4 regions of the Serratia sp. NPDC087055 genome follow, and region 3 is predicted to be linked to each of the others. Evidence: predicted binding sites of a transcription regulator. Region 3 holds the regulator's gene; each other region holds the start of a gene.
The links. Region 3 encodes LexA, which represses DNA repair genes until DNA is damaged. Its sites were predicted from a motif close to TNCTGTATGTACATACAGNA; they were not measured.
Positions count from the first base shown of each region.

Region 1: a site for LexA is predicted at 1,321-1,340, ahead of ACI2J2_RS09540 (DNA translocase FtsK 4TM domain-containing protein). Genes of this name have one in related genera too.
Region 2: a site for LexA is predicted at 938-957, ahead of umuD (translesion error-prone DNA polymerase V autoproteolytic subunit). Genes of this name have one in related genera too.
Region 4: a site for LexA is predicted at 851-870, ahead of umuD (translesion error-prone DNA polymerase V autoproteolytic subunit). Genes of this name have one in related genera too.

Region 1 is NZ_JBJDOG010000001.1:2,001,768-2,003,972, forward strand. It holds gene ACI2J2_RS09540 (DNA translocase FtsK 4TM domain-containing protein) at 1-1,255, opposite strand, end outside; gene lrp (leucine-responsive transcriptional regulator Lrp) at 1,376-1,870, opposite strand.
Region 2 is NZ_JBJDOG010000001.1:976,548-978,752, forward strand. It holds gene umuC (translesion error-prone DNA polymerase V subunit UmuC) at 1-501, opposite strand, end outside; gene umuD (translesion error-prone DNA polymerase V autoproteolytic subunit) at 501-923, opposite strand; gene ACI2J2_RS04730 (alginate lyase family protein) at 1,187-2,205, shown strand, end outside.
Region 3 is NZ_JBJDOG010000003.1:380,320-382,524, forward strand. It holds gene dinF (MATE family efflux transporter DinF) at 1-931, opposite strand, end outside; gene lexA (transcriptional repressor LexA) at 1,148-1,756, opposite strand; gene ACI2J2_RS18000 (diacylglycerol kinase) at 1,878-2,205, opposite strand, start outside.
Region 4 is NZ_JBJDOG010000001.1:1,676,271-1,678,475, reverse strand. It holds gene ACI2J2_RS07915 (AAA family ATPase) at 1-222, shown strand, start outside; gene umuD (translesion error-prone DNA polymerase V autoproteolytic subunit) at 414-836, opposite strand; gene ACI2J2_RS07905 (hypothetical protein) at 1,011-1,502, opposite strand; gene ACI2J2_RS07900 (hypothetical protein) at 1,649-2,205, opposite strand, start outside.

The DNA of each region.
Region 1 (2,205 bases), on a different contig from region 3:
GAGCCTGAGGTTTCACGCTACCAAACGGCGTAACGGCAGGTTCAACGGCACTGAAACCAGCCGGAGCACTGATGTCTGCGCTATCACGCTGGGCGGCAGAAAAATCGAACGGGGAACGTTCGTGCGCCGGTGATGCAGCCGGAACATCCCAGTTGCCCAAGCGCGGTTCATTATCCTCGTCCTGGTAAGGATCCGCCGAACGCGTCAACGTCGGCGCCGGTGTCTCTTCAGGGATCTCGAACGAATACAATGGCGGTGGCGCGTTTTCCTCTACCCTGCTCATTGGGTGTTGATTCACCGATGCGGGTGCAGCCGGTGCCACGGTAACCGACGGTGCCTGTGCTACGACAGGAGCCGCAGTAACCGGCGTACTGGCTACCGCTGGTGCAACGGGTACGGCATCAGCAGGATCGTCATCATTAGCCCGCAAGCCGCTGAGTAAGGGATCCTGTGCATCTTCTGCTTCTGCCGCCAACTTGGCGGTTTCCGCTACGGAAGGCGCAGAGAACAACACGTCGTCTTCCGCCGCATTGGCCGCCGCCGCAGTCGCGCCCACAGCAAGCGCGGCTTCTTTCTGTGCAGGTTCGGCATGTTCTTCGACATAACGATCATCGTCGTCGTGATAACGGTCTTCACGGCGTGATCGGTTAGTCATAAAGGTCGCCGTACCCAGCACCGCGCCGCCGATTCTTTCGGCGATCACCAGCCAAGACCAACCGGTAAACAACGTAAGCCCCGCAGCCCAGACGCACAGCAGCCCTAAGGTTGCACCGATGCCGTTGAACCACGGCAGCATGGCATTGCTCAGCAAACTGCCGATAACGCCGCCGGAAGCGAAGTAATAGAGATCGTCGACATTCAATGCCGCCAGGCCACACGAGGTGAGCACCAGCGCCAACGTGCCGATCAGGCGCAATGAAAGCGCAAAATAGTCGATGTATTCGCCGTTGCCGCGCTGACGGTAAGCCGCCCAGCACAACATGAGCATGATCGGTGGTATCGCATAGGCGAGTACCCCGAAGGTGAAGAACAGCGTGTCGGCCATCCAGGCCCCGACGCCACCGCCCAGGTTATGAATCGGCTCATGCCACGCGGTCTGCGACCAGCTTGGGTCAGATGGATTAAAACTGACCAAGGCAGCCATGAGGTAAATGGCAAAAATGGCCACCACGATCAACACAGCTTCGAGCAAACGGCGACCGCTGCTGAGTTTTCTCAAGGTAACTTCTTTATCTTCTGTATATTCCTGGCTCAAGAAAGGCTCTCCAGGTTCCTGTTAGCTGACATAGCAACAGCGCCGAGAAGCTTCCCCGGCGCCGAAACTGTATGAATAAACAGGAGTGTAACCAATTTAATCAGGTTTTGCACCTGCACCCTACCGTGTTTTGATAACCAGACGGTTACTCTGTTTCACTTCTTCCATGACTACGTAGGTACGGGTGTCGTTAACCCCCGGCAAACGCAGCAAGGTTTCACCGAGCAATTTACGGTAAGCAGACATATCCGGTACACGGGTTTTCAACAGATAGTCGAAATCACCAGACACCAGATGACACTCCTGAATTTCTTCAAGCTTCTGCACTGCTGAGTTGAATTGCTCAAACACATCTGGCGCGCCGCGGTTCAACGTGATTTCCACGAAGACCAACAGTGACGCATCCAGATAATGCGGGTTGAGCAAAGCGGTATAGCCATGAATAAAACCCTGGCGCTCGAGGCGGCGCACGCGTTCTAAACATGGTGTTGGAGATAACCCCACGCGCTTCGAAAGCTCAACGTTCGAAATACGCCCATCCTTCTGCAGCTCGTTCAGGATATTGCGGTCGATACGGTCGAGATCTTTACCCGGGCGTTTCTTATTGTCTGCCATTATTATTGTCTCTCTTATTTTCTTCCCTGCACTTGCCACACCCTAGCCAACGTCAATGTGTAAGGGTTCGTTCCAAGCGAAGACCCGATGCCTGTCATATGCTTCACTACCATCATCCACCGTTGTGCAGTCTGTCTGTCAAACCCTGCACAGGGTGTTTAAATGACGTTAATCGCAAGAAGAAATTTGCAATTCGCCTGCGCGATATCCTCTCACCTGCTGTACAAGGTTTCAGCTACGGCGCAAAACTCTGCGCCAACGCCGTAAATACGTACGATTTACTGCAGGTGTGGGGATAATTTCTTCTTCCTATGATGTTTTCGCAAATGCGCAGC
Region 2 (2,205 bases), on a different contig from region 3:
ATTGGAAAGATCAACCACACCGCGGGTTTGTTCCCATTTTTTCGCTGCGAAGTTCGCCAGTTTTGCCAGCGTCTTGGTCTGGGCAATACCGACACCGACGGTGAGGCCGGTACATTGCAAAACGCGGTCGCGAACCTGGTGCCCGAACGTTGTCAAATCGACACAATTTTGTACGCCGGCAAGATCAAGGAAGCTTTCGTCAATGGAGTAAATTTCAACACGGGGGGCCATTTCTTCGAGCACGGCCATCACTCGCATCGACATATCGGCGTACAGCTCATAGTTGCTGCTGAATGCGATACCGCCTGCACGTTCAAAATCATGCTTTATTTTGAAGTAGGGCGCACCTGTTTTCAGGCCCAGGGCTTTAGCCTCTTTACTCTGCGCCACCACACAGCCGTCGTTGTTAGACAGCACAACAACGGGCCGCCCACGGAGGTCTGGGCGCCACAGTATTTCACAGCTCGCATAAAAACTGTTCACGTCGGCCAGGGCGTACATTATTTCAGCCTCGTGATGGTTGAAACGACCACGCCGACGATATTCTGCTCGTCGTTGTCATCCCGCAGCGGTATTGGCCGGAACTTCGGATTCATCGGCTCAAGCTGCGCGACAGGATGCAGACACAGGCGCTTAACGGTGAACTCGCCTGCGATGCTGGCGATCACGATATCGCCGTGGCAGGCGCCAATGCTTCGATCAACCACCAGCATGGATCCGTCGGTGATCCCGGCTTCGATCATGCTTTCTCCGGAAGCGATCAGAAAGTACGTCGCCGAAGGGTGGCTAATGCAGTATTCGTTGAGGTCAATCCGTGCGTGTATGTAGTCTTGCGCGGGGCTGGGAAAGCCAGCCGGGACATTATCGGCGTAAAGCGGAATGCGCTGTTTCTCTGGGGTTGGTGTGGGTAAAAAGTGTTTCATGGTGCATTTCTCTATACTGTTTTTATATACAGTATAATCGAATTTTAGCCATTACAACCATAAAGAAAGTCAGGGGCGAGACGATCGTCAGTTATCCCCTTGTTGGGCAAGATGATCCTCTCGGAAAAGTTTTAGGGGGTGGCTCACAAGCGCCAGTGTCCGTGCGTTTTTACGCTCAGAAACGTTTTTTATCTGTCGGGACACACAAAACCGGGCAGGATACTCTCAGTCACTCATGATCATAATGGGGTACCTGCCTGATGATACGTACCTGCCTGCGTGCAGCCCTCTTGCTTTGCCTGACGCCTTTTACCGCTAACGCCGTTGAGTGCTGTATTTTCTTGCAGCAGCCGCAGTTGTCACAGGTAAAAGCACAGACTCAGGGGGATGCCAACTATCAACGCCTGATACGTGATGCTGACAGTGCACTGCGAAAGCCGTTGCTCAGCGTCACTGATAAAGGCCTGACCCCGCCGAGCGGAGACAGGCATGACTACCTGAGCCTGGGGGCCTATTGGTGGCCGGATGCGAGTAAACCCAATGGGTTGCCTTGGGTTCGTCGCGATGGGCAGGTGAACCCGGCCAGTAAAAATGAACAGAGTGATGGCGTGCGGCTGGCAGAGTTCACCCAGCGGGTACAAACACTGGCATTGGCGGGGTATTTCTCCGGCCAGCAACGTTACAGCGATCGGGCGATTAGGCTGATCCGTACCTGGTTCATCGATCCATCAACGCGGATGAACCCAAACCTCAACTACGCTCAGGGTATTCCGGGCCGCGACAGCGGGCGCGGTAATGGCATTCTCGATGGGCGCTATTTTGCCATTCGCATTGTCGACAGCCTGTTATTGCTGCAACAGACTCCGGGGTGGACGGCGCAAGATGAAAGCCAGATGCGGCAATGGTTTGCCCGTTACCTCGACTGGTTGTTACACAGCCCAGCCGGTAAACAGGAGGGCGCCGCAAAGAATAATCACGGCAGTTGGTATACCGTGCAGGTAGCGGGCATTGCTGCCTGGCTCGGGCGTGACGACGTGGTGCGTGATATGGCCGTTTTGATGCAGCATAAGCTGGATGTGCAGCTTGCCGTCAACGGGACGCAACCGCAGGAACTGCTGCGTACTCGTTCGTTTCACTACAGTTACTTTAATCTGCAAGCCTTGGTCCTGATGGCGGGTTTGGCACAGCGACAGGGCATCGATCTCTGGCATTACCCTACAGAACAGGGCAGCTCATTATTGGCTGCGCTGGATTTTATGGCGCCTTATGTTGATGCGGCGCA
Region 3 (2,205 bases):
ATTGACTGTCATCTCTGGCACCATAAGCATGACCAGAATGCGCTTCTACCGCATAGGCAAAACCATCCAGTGCATAGGCGGTAAAGGTCAGCAAATTCATCAGTACCGCGTTTACTGCCACTACGTCACCGCCAAGCCTGGCGCCGAAGATAGTCAAGGATGCAAAGCACAATTGCAGCAACAATGAACGCAACATGATATCGCGGTTCAACGCAAGCAAACGCCGCAGATTACCGCGCCAGGCATGGCGCAACATCGGAACAGAAATACCGCGTATGCGCATCACTCGCCAGGACAGCCATAAACCCAGCAGCAGCGTAGCGTACTCAGAGACGGCGGTCGCCGTCGCGGCACCTTGCACATTCCAGCCCAGCCCCATGACCAACCAGATATCCAGAACGATATTCAACACATTACCGACTATCAGCAGAATGACCGGCGCCCGCACGTATTGCACGCCAAGCAACCAACCCAAGATCACCATATTTGCCAGCGCTGCCGGTGCGCTCAGCCAACGGATCTCAAGGAACAATCGTGCTTGCTTCAGCACCGCATCGTCACCGCCAACAATCTGCAGCGCCAGATCGATCAACGGATGGCGCAGCAACACGATAACGACGCCGGCCAATACTGCCAGCAACAGCGGCTGCATAAAGGCACGTGCCAATCCCTGTGGGTTTTGTGCGCCCAGCGCCTGTGCCGTCAAACCGGTGGTACTCATGCGCAAAAACAGCAACAACATAAACAGGAAGCTGGTCGCCATCGCCCCGACCGCCACGCCCCCCAAATAAACAGAGCTGTCGAGGTGACCTATCACTGCGGTATCGACCAACCCAAGCAGTGGCACGGTGATATTGGAAAAGATCATCGGTAGCGCGAGGCGCCACAAGGCTTTATCGGTATCGCTGGTGAAGGCGGAAAGCAGGCGCATAGTGGAATGTTCCCGTGTATACCCGTCATCTTTCAAGTTGCAGCGTTGTTATCTGCACTCGCTCTCCCCAGTTACTTACCTGAGTAAGCGCCTGGGGATGAGCGAGTTGGCCGCCTAGCTGCAACTTGAAAGCTATAGGGTATATAGTGAATCAGATATGACATCGCCCCAGAACTGGGGCGACTTAAATCAGAGGACGATGTGTAGGCGTGAGGATTAAACCCAGTCGCCATTGCGGATCACACCGACCGCCAGGCCTTCAATGGTGAAATTCTGCTGGCGCAGATCAACCACAATCGGTTGGAACTCGCTGTTTTCCGGCAATAACTCAACAACATTTCCGTGTTTTTTCAGACGCTTAACTGTAACCTCGTCTTCAATACGCGCCACAACGACCTGGCCGTTACGCACGTCCTGAGTTTTATGTACCGCCAGCAGATCGCCGTCGAGAATACCGATATCACGCATCGACATACCGTTGACCCGCAGCAAGAAATCCGCACTTGGCTTGAACAAGGAAGGATCCACTTTGTAGTGCCCTTCGATATGCTGCTGCGCCAACAGTGGCTCACCGGCGGCAACACGGCCGATCAACGGTAAACCTTCTTCATCTTCCATCAGCAAACGAATGCCGCGCGATGCACCAGAGACGATCTCGATGACGCCTTTACGCGCCAATGCTTTCAGGTGTTCTTCTGCAGCATTTGGCGAGCGGAACCCCAGACGCATGGCGATTTCGGCGCGCGTTGGCGGCATGCCAGTGGACGAAATATGATCGCGAATCAGATCATAGACCTCTTGCTGTCTGGTAGTTAGTGCTTTCATTCCGCCCCCTGTTTGTTTATACAGTCTTGCTGTGAGTATATACAGGTAAGTGCGGCTTGGGAACCGAAGAATGAATAAAAATCAGGGATTAGCGACCCACGTCGCAACAGGGCCACCCCATTCAGGCAAAGTGTTGCCAGAGCACCGAGCCCCAGACAAACAACGCCAAAATAATCGCCAGTGAAACTGCTGCCGACCCCATATCCTTGGACCGGCCCGAAAGCTCATGATGTTCAGTGCCAACCCGATCGACAATCGCTTCTATCGCGCTGTTGAGCATCTCGACGATCATCACCAGCAGCACCGATCCGATCAATAAAATGCGCGCTATCGCACCCACGTCCAGCCAAATCGCCAGTATGATAGCCAGCACGGTGGCGACCAGTTCTTGGCGGAACGCCGCTTCATGCTGCCAGGCAGCGGAAAAGCCTTTATAAGAGTAGCCGGCG
Region 4 (2,205 bases), on a different contig from region 3:
GCGAATCAAAAGATCCTAGATGCTTTGGAGAATAGGGATTTGCCTACCTTATTAACCATTTATGACAACAAAGGGTTACTTGCCCTTGCAGCTCAGCACTTGAAGCAGACAAGATTGGCTGCCTTTGAGGCATGGCTTACTCGGATGCTTCGAGATGAGGCAAGTGCTCGCGACTTGTGTGCAACACTCAGAAGATTTCTACCGCCCGTACAGGCTAGTTAATTAAACACTCACGTCATCACACCTTTTTAAATGCGGTCGCAGTCTACTGCTGCCGCCCCCTCATCTCCAACTTACAGTGCCGATCACTCAGATCGTTATTTGACAGAGCAACCACGGGCGGTCTCGTAGGCCAGGGGGCAACAGTGTTTCACAACTCGCATAGAAGCTGTTTACATCGGCCAGGGCATACATTATTTCAGCCTCGTGAACGTTGAAATGACTACCCCAACGATATCCAGATCTTCGCCGCCGTCAGGAAGGGGAATAGGGCTGAATTTCGGGTTCATGGGCTCAAGCTGAGCGACCGGATGCAGGCATAAGCGCTTAACGGTGAATTCACCCGCGATGCTGGCGATCACGATGTCACCGTGACATGCGCTAACGCTCCGAACGACAACAAGCATAGAGCCGTCAGTGATCCCGGCTTCGATCATGCTTTCTCCTGACGCGATCAAAAAGTAGGTCGCCGATGGGTGACTTATGCAGTACTCGTTGAGGTCGATCCGCGCGTGCACGCAGTCTTGAGCAGGGCTGGGGAAGCCTGCTGGGACTTTGTCGGAGTAGAACGGAGTGAGTTGTTTCTCGGGTGTTGGTGTTGGAACAAAGTGTTTTATGGTGCATTTCTCTATGCTGTTTTTATATACAGTATAATCACGTTTTAGACGTTGCAACCATAAAGAAAGGGAGGGATAGAACGATCTAAAGCTATCCCTTTGTTGAGCAAGATAATCCTCTCGGAAAAGATTTAGTATGCAAAGGAGGTCATCGATATGATGCTTCCAATAATTTCATCGATTAATATTTTTGAGTATTCTATGGAGCAAGTAACAAGCCGATAACAAATTTTCCTCCTGACCCTGAATGTTGTATGTCCATTTTCTCCCGTGAAAAAGGTTATGCCTGAGCCTAATTATTATTCTGAAGACACATTCTGCTACTTCATGCTCATTAGGATTCTGTTTTTGTATTGTTTGCTCAATGAAAACACGTGATTTCTTATCGTGATGACAAAGATCATCTAGGTTGTATTTGTGGGAGGCGCCTACGGTATACCTATTCGTAAAATAATTGTATACTTTTCGTATTTCTTGCTCAAGATTTGCCCCCCTTACAAAACGTTTAGCATAAATACCAGCTAACCCAGTTCTAGCATTTTCACGCATTAAGCGATGTTCTGCCATAGAAAAAAGCAGAGTAAAATTAAAAATTGCATCTAACAACTCCTCACTAAGAGGAGCTCCACCTCTTGCGATTGAGTTTATATATTCGTATCTTTTCATGTTAAGTTGTTTATCCCTTCCTAATAGATATAACATATCTGTTTTATTAATGATGCTGGAATTGTTACTTTTTATTGGATAGATAATATCTAATGCTATATCTATGCCGGTTATATATTATGATGAGATTCACTATTGGTATGGAATTATGTTTTATCATCAAGGGTGGCTTTGAATTCATTCATTGTCATAGGTTTTGATTGTGATACGTTAATAATATTACTTACCTTTGAAAGTGGTCCGTTTTTTTTGTTGTCTTCCGTTAGTATGAACTGCTTCCCATTGGCTCTTGATGCTATGAATAAATCTGCCTCGTTGCCATAGTAAACTCCTCTTTTACTGTTTTTTATCAATTTTTTGTTTTCCTCTAGGAATTCACTTTCATGAATGGATGAAAATCCGCCCTCACCAAAACCCGCAACTCTTTGTTCATCATCGGGGATATCAGGATCATGGAAGCCAAAATATGCAATTGGTTTTTCCAAAAATCCTATTTGATGTATGTAATAGGAATATAATGACTCCTTTTCGTTTTTTTTAGATAATTCAAGCATTTCCCTATGTATTTCTAATGTCACTATAAATTTAAATTCGGAAAGGTATTCCGAGTTTAAATCTATTTGGCTTGAAAATAAAAAATTCCATGCATTTGAGTCGATTATAATTACAGCGCGATAATCATGGTCGTTAGGATGAGGGCTTG